2 linked regions of the Tistrella mobilis genome follow. The protein of the gene in region 2 interacts with the protein of the main gene of each other region in a pairwise test. Links are inferred from orthologs where the notes say so. Each region holds a gene or a part of one and is shown on either strand. Other genes may lie near its edges.

What was found. Proteins that work in one complex are often made in the same cells at the same time.
Region 1: the proteins of ssb (region 2) and P7L68_RS06410 interact in binary tests that used the Escherichia coli proteins (3 or more experiments, as listed by UniProt). The link is inferred for Tistrella mobilis from one-to-one orthologs.

The regions. Positions count from the first base shown.
Region 1 is NZ_CP121017.1:159,968-163,441, forward strand. The notes cover bases 231-3,244. They hold P7L68_RS06410 (primosomal protein N'), read left to right. Parts: upstream 231-604; coding sequence 605-2,884; downstream 2,885-3,244. Other genes in these bases: fsa (fructose-6-phosphate aldolase), read right to left, coding at 231-334; P7L68_RS06415 (PepSY-associated TM helix domain-containing protein), read right to left, coding at 2,897-3,244. Outside these bases: more of fsa, read right to left, coding at 1-230; more of P7L68_RS06415, read right to left, coding at 3,245-3,474.
Region 2 is NZ_CP121017.1:2,197,447-2,200,635, forward strand. The notes cover bases 119-2,847. They hold ssb (single-stranded DNA-binding protein), read left to right. Parts: upstream 119-1,044; coding sequence 1,045-1,650; downstream 1,651-2,847. Other genes in these bases: P7L68_RS15725 (FAD/NAD(P)-binding protein), read right to left, coding at 119-864; P7L68_RS15735 (aldo/keto reductase), read right to left, coding at 1,734-2,738. Also shown: more of P7L68_RS15725, read right to left, coding at 1-118; P7L68_RS15740 (MarR family winged helix-turn-helix transcriptional regulator), read left to right, coding at 2,905-3,189. UniProt on the Escherichia coli protein: Plays an important role in DNA replication, recombination and repair. Binds to ssDNA and to an array of partner proteins to recruit them to their sites of action during DNA metabolism. Acts as a sliding platform that migrates on DNA via reptation.

The DNA of each region.
Region 1 (3,474 bases), 2.0 Mb from region 2 along the record:
GCGAAAAGCACAGCGTGACGTTGACCGGCGTGCCCTCGTCCGAGAGCGCCTTGCAGGTCTTCAGCCCGTCGATGGTCAGCGGCACCTTGATGGTGACGTTGGGGGCGATGCGGGCCAGATACCGGCCCTCGGCCAGCATCTTCTCGTGATCGAGGGCGGTGACTTCGGCCGAAACGGGGCCGGCGACCACGGCGCAGATCTCTTCGATCACTTCGACGAACTTGCGGCCGCTCTTGGCGATCAGCGTCGGGTTGGTGGTGACGCCGTCGACCAGGCCGGTGGCGGCGAGATCGCGGATTTCGGCAACGTCGGCGGTATCGACGAAGAACTTCATGATGCGGGCCTCTGGAAACCAGGGTATCGGCGGTCGGATGACGGACCGGGGAAAGTGGCGGACCGCCCCGACCGGGCGAAGACAGGGGAAGCCGGCGTTCGGGCGGGCACTTCCGTGGCGGTCGGGGATGCCTGAAAACCCGGCTCGGGTCTTCCGGCAAGGGATGACGGGTCCGCCGGTTTGGCGCGGAGTTTAACGAAAGCCTTGCGCCGCCGCCAGTTGCATGATGCCATCCGCCCGACCCGTCCGCACCCGACTGCTGCTTATGCGATGACCGCTCCGGATACAAGTCCGAACCCGTCTGCCGGGTTGTTTCCCGACCATCCGTCCGTCGAAGCGTCTCGCGTGGCCGTTCTGCCGCTCCAGGCGATAGGCGGCCCGGCTGGGCGCCGGTTGGACCGGCTGGACTATCTCGTGCCGCCCGGCATGACCCTTGTGCCCGGTGATGTGGTGCAGGTGCCGCTTGGGCCGCGTACGATCACCGGCGTGGTCTGGGGGCCAGGGGAGGGTGATCTTGAGGCGCGGCGGCTGAAATCGGTAACCGCACGCCGCGATTGTCCGCCGGTACCCGAGGCACTGCGTCGGCTGGTGAATGCCGTGGCGGCCTATACCGTATCTCCGCCGGCTGCCGTGCTGCGCATGGTGCTGCCCGTCGACGAGGCGCTGGATCCGCCGCGACCTGAGATCGGGCTGGTAGCGACCGGTGCCGCGCCCACCGGCCGGCTGACGCCCCAGCGCCGGGCGGTGCTGGAGAAGCTGGACCAGGTGACGGCCGATGACGGCGGGGTGCCGCCCACGATCGCAGCGCTCGCCGCCGCCGCCGGCGTGTCGGACGGCGTGGTCCGCGGCCTGATCGAGGGCGGCGTGCTGGCTGTGGTCGACCGGCCGGTCCCGCCTGCCTTCGAACGGCCGGATCCCGGGCGGCCGGGACCTGAATTCGGCCCGGATCAGGCAGAGGCCGCCGCGGCGCTGGTTCGTGCCGTAGGCGAAGGGTTTGCGGTCGAGGTGCTGGATGGCGTCACCGGTTCCGGCAAAACCGAGGTCTATTTCGAGGCGATCGCTGCCGCATTGCGTCAGGGCCGTCAGGCGCTGGTTCTGGTGCCCGAGATCGCGTTGACCAGCCAGTGGCTGGAACGCTTTCGTGGCCGTTTCGGTGCACCGCCCGTTGTCTGGCATTCCAATCTGGGCCAGGCCCATCGCCGCCGGGCCTGGCGGGCGGTGGCCGAAGGGGCCGCCCCGGTCGTGGTCGGCGCGCGCTCCGCCCTGTTCCTGCCTTTCCCGGCGCTGGGCGTGATCGTGGTCGACGAGGAACACGATGCCGCCTTCAAGCAGGAAGACGGCGTCGTCTATCATGCCCGCGACATGGCGGTGATGCGCGGCGCGCTGGAAGGCGTGCCGGTGGTGCTGGCGTCGGCCACGCCGGCCCTGGAAACGCTTGCCAATGTCGAACGCGGCCGCTATCGCCGCCGCCGTCTGGCCGCCCGCCACGGCGCCGCCGTGCTGCCGGCGGTGGAGGCGATCGACATGCGTACCGAGCGCCTGCCCGCCACCCGCTTCGTCTCGGAACCGCTCAAGGGCGCCGTGCTTGCCGCGAAGGAGCGCGGCGAGCAGTCGATGCTGTTCATCAATCGCCGGGGTTATGCGCCGCTCACCCTGTGCCGGGCCTGCGGACACCGGATGCGCTGCCCGTCCTGCGAGGCATGGCTGGTCGAACATCGTTTCCGTGCCGGCGGCCCGCGTCTGGTCTGCCATCATTGCGGCCACGAGGAGCCTGAACCCGACGCCTGCCCCGCCTGCGGCGCCGAACACAAATTCGCCCCCTGCGGGCCGGGCGTCGAACGTCTGGCCGAGGAAGCCGGCAGCCTGATGCCCGAATTGCGGGTGGCGGTGATGACCAGCGACACCATCGCAAGCCCGGTCGAGGCCGCGGATCTGATCGCACGCATGGAGGCGGGAGAGATCGATGTGCTGATCGGCACCCAGATGATGGCCAAGGGCTATCACTTTCCCCGACTGACCGTGGTGGGGGTGGTGGATGCCGATCTGGGCCTTGCGGGCGGCGATCTGCGAGCGGCGGAGCGGACCTATCAGTTGCTCGCCCAGGTCGCCGGCCGGGCGGGCCGGGCCGAACATCCGGGGCGGGTGTTGTTGCAGACCTATGATCCGGGTCATCCCGTCATACGCGCCCTGATCGCAGGTGATCGCGACGGCTTCCTGGAAGCGGAAGCGGATGCACGGCGTCAGGCCGGTGCTCCTCCCTATGGTCGCTGGGCAGCGGTGATCGTTTCGGCGCCCGATGCAGGCGATGCGCGCGCCACCGCCGATCTGTTTGCCAGGGCGCTGCGTCGGACCCTGCCCCCCGGCGCCCGCCTGCTGGGCCCGGCGCCGGCGCCGATCAGCCTGTTGCGCGGCCGCCATCGGATGCGGCTGCTGGTGATGGCCGATCGTGCCGCGGATCTGCCGCTGGCGATGGCGCAGGCGCGCGAGCTGGTGCCGGTCAGGGGGGCCGTCCGCGTGCAGATCGATGTGGATCCGCAGAGCTTCCTGTAAGGGGCCGACCGTTCATGCCGGGCGGGCACGGGCATGGCGCCGCCGGCGCAGCCAGGCGAGCAGGCCCGTGACATAAAGCAGGGGCAGGGCGAGACCGGCTGCAAACACCACCGCCCGGCCGACATCGCCTGCCAGAAGCCGGCCGTGGATCGTGGCGAGCAGATGATGCACCACGCCCTGACGATCGATCGTGACCGCTCCGCAGCCGTCGATGGCTACCGTCAGGGGAGGCAAGATGTCGCCGGTGGCGAGGCGGATCCGCACCAAGCCGTCGGGTCCGGCCGGGGTGAGGCCGAGGAAGCGGGCCTGCGGCACGGCGTCGTTCGCCATCGCCAGCGCAGCATCCGGGTCCGGGGCGGAGGCCCGGCAGATCGTGGCCGGACCGGTCGGCCGCGAGGGGCCCGGTGGCCCGCCCAGGGGCCAGGCCAGCATGGCACCGGTGATGGCCACCACCAGCATCGGCAGCGCCAGCCACACGCCTGAAGTGTCATGCAGTTCCTGAACCCGCCGGCGTCCCTGCGCGGCACGGGTGAGCCGCGGTAGCCGGAACCGCCTCGGCGCACGGGGCCACCAGAGCCATAGACCCGAAA
Region 2 (3,189 bases):
CCCGTCGATCACCGCCCGCCAGCCGCCGCCATGTCCGCGGGTGGCCAGATCGGCCTCTGCCGCCCGCACGTGCTGACGCACCATCTTCACCAGCGCGCTCAGCCTCTCGGGGGCCGTTTCCGGGGTGATCGAGGGGATCGGGGCCGGAACCGGCGCATGGGCGCGGGGCAGCAGCCCGCGGCGAGAGATGGCATGGATGGTGCCGCGATGGCCGCGATCCAGCAGGCTGATCACGACGTCGACCGCGGTGAGGCCCGTACCCACAAGGATGACATCCGCCTCGCGATCCAGACCATCGAGTGCGCCCGGCGCCCACGGGTCCGGGGCATAGGCGGGCCCCGCCGGCACGTCGCACCCGGGCGGAAAGTTGCCGAGAGCCAGAACGGCGGCATCGACGCGGTAGCTGCGGCCGCCATCGACCTGCATCACGAAGCCGCCGCCCTCCATCGCCTCCAGACGTACCGCCGCATCATGGATCAGCTGCAGGTTCATGGCCTTGCCCTGGCGCCAGATCCGGTCGCCGATCAGATCCTGGATATAGGAGCCATAGATCCGGCGCGGCACGAAGCTGTCGCGCCCGGCCGGACCGTCGGGCAGAAAGGCGGTCAGGGTACTCCGGGTGGCCTCCAGCCACTGGACGAAATGGCCCGGCTGGTCGGGGAAGGCGCTCATATTGCCGGCCCGGACATTGAGCAGGTGATGGGGATTGCCGGTGGCATAGGCGACACCGCGGCCGAACTGGCTGTTCCGTTCGACCAGCAGGATCCTGTCCTGCCGCCGGCAGCGGTCCAGCAGGTGCACGGCAAGCAGGGCGCCGCTGAAACCGGCCCCGATGATCGCAATGGTGGTGCCGCGTTCGCTCATGCGCAGGATCCCCGGCGGTTGAGATGCAGGCTCAGCCTAGCGTGTGGCGGGCGGTCTAGTCATCAGACACAGAATAGCCGATTGCAGGATGGGGCCGGCTGTCGCAGGATGCGGCCAATTCGCGGGCGCCCCCTTGCCGGAGCGGCGCCTCCAACCGTTAGGTCGAGGGAAGACAGAGCCATGGCTGGCAGCGTCAACAAGGTGATCCTGATCGGCAATCTGGGCCGGGACCCGGAGGTGCGCAGCACCCAGGACGGCATGAAGATCGTGAACCTTGCGGTCGCGACCAGCGAGAACTGGCGCGACCGCCAGAGCGGCGAGCGCCGCGAGCGGACCGAATGGCACCGCGTGGTGATCTTCAACGAGCGCCTGGCCGAGGTGGCCGAAAAGTTCCTGCGCAAGGGCTCCAAGGTCTATGTCGAGGGCGCGCTTCAGACCCGCAAATGGACCGATCAACAGGGCCAGGAGAAGTACACCACCGAGGTGGTGCTGCAGCGCTTCCGCGGTGAGCTGACCATGCTCGACGGCCGCGGCGAAGGGGGCAGTGGCGCTGATTTCGGCGGCGGTGACGATTTCGGCGGTGGCGCCACCGGCGGTGGCATGGGCGGTGGCGGCGGCCGTCGCGGCGGTGGTTACGGCGGTGGCCGCGGCGGCCAGGGCGGTGCCGGCGGCGGCTTTGGCGGCGGCTATGACGACTACGGCTCAGATTATGGCGGTGGCTCCGGCGGCGGCCGCGGTGGCGCCGGCGGCGGTTCGAACGATCTGGATGACGAGATCCCGTTCTGATCCCGAGGGATCGACGGGCTGACATGAAGAACCCGCCTGATGCTCCGCGCATCAGGCGGGTTCTTCGCGTTCAGGATAAGGCGTCAGCGGTCGACATACCCCATCTCGCGCTCACCGTAACGCGGACCGGCGGTGACGCCCGGCGGCAGGGCCGCATCGAGGCGGGCGGTCTCGTCAGCCGTGAGGGTCAGGTCCAGGGCGGCCCAGTTGTCTTCCAGATGGCTGCGGCGGCGGGTGCCGGGGATGGGGATCACGTCTTCACCGCGGCCGAGCAGCCAGGCGAGGGCGACACGGCCCGCGGTGACGCCGCGTTCGGCCGCGATTTCGCGCACCGTGGCGGCGGCAGCCATGTTGGCATCGTAATTGGCGCCGATCAGCCGCGGATCGGTACGGCGCCGGTCGCCTTCGGGGTAGTCCTCGGCCCGGGTGACCGTGCCGGTCAGGAAGCCGCGGCCGAGCGGTGCGAAGGGCACCAGCGCGATGCCGAGCCGGCGCAGGGTCGGGATGATGTCCGCTTCGAGATCACGCTCCCAGAGCGAGTATTCGCTTTGCAGGGCTGCAACCGGCAACACGGTGTGCGCCCGGGCGATGGTCGCGGCCGAGGCCTCGGAGAGGCCGAAATGCAGCACCTTGCCGGCCTTCACCAGATCGGCCACGGTGCCCGCCACATCCTCGATCGGCACGGCGGGATCGACACGGTGCTGATAGAGCAGATCAATGCGGTCGGTGCCCAGGCGCGAGAGTGAACCCTCCACCGCCTGAACGATTCGTTCGGGCCGGCTGTCGACGCCGATGCTCCGGCCGCCTTCGATCTTCCAGCCGAATTTGGTGGCGATCACCACCCGGTCGCGCAACGGGCCCGTCGATGTGGTGCCGGCCAGGGCGCGCCCGATCAGGCTTTCATTCAGGAATGGTCCGTAAACCTCTGCCGTATCGAGGAAAGAGCAGCCGAGATCTATTGCGCGGTGGATGGTCGCGATCGATTCGGCATCGTCGGTGGCGCCATAGGACTGGCTCATGCCCATGCAGCCGAGGCCGAGGGCGGAAACCGCCGGGCCGTTGCTGCCAAGGCGTCTGGTCTGGGTCATTTCCTGAGGTCCTGCGTCTTGTTTCTGTGGCGGATCGCGCCCGCCGGCGGCGGTCAGGGGCAACAGCATGCGCCTGCGCCCGGGCCTTGGCCAGCCTCCGGCGTTGTGTAACAGACGTCGGAGGCCCATATTCCGCCCGGGACCAGCCGCTACCGGAGGGCCGCCTGTGGCCGACGACATCAACGACCCGCTGCGCCTCGACGCGCAGCTCTGCTTTGCGCTTTATGGCGCCTCGCTGGCCATGACCAAGCTGTACCGGCCGGTGCTGGAGGGGCTGGGCCTGACCTATCCGCAATATCTGGCAATGCTGGTGCTGTGGGAGAGCGATGATGTCACGGTGGGTGATCTGGGCCGCCGGCTGGGGCTGGATTCCGGCACGCTCACGCCGCTGTTGAAGCGGCTTGAGGCGGCGGGCCTGGTGACACGGCGCCGCGATCCGCGCGACGAGCGC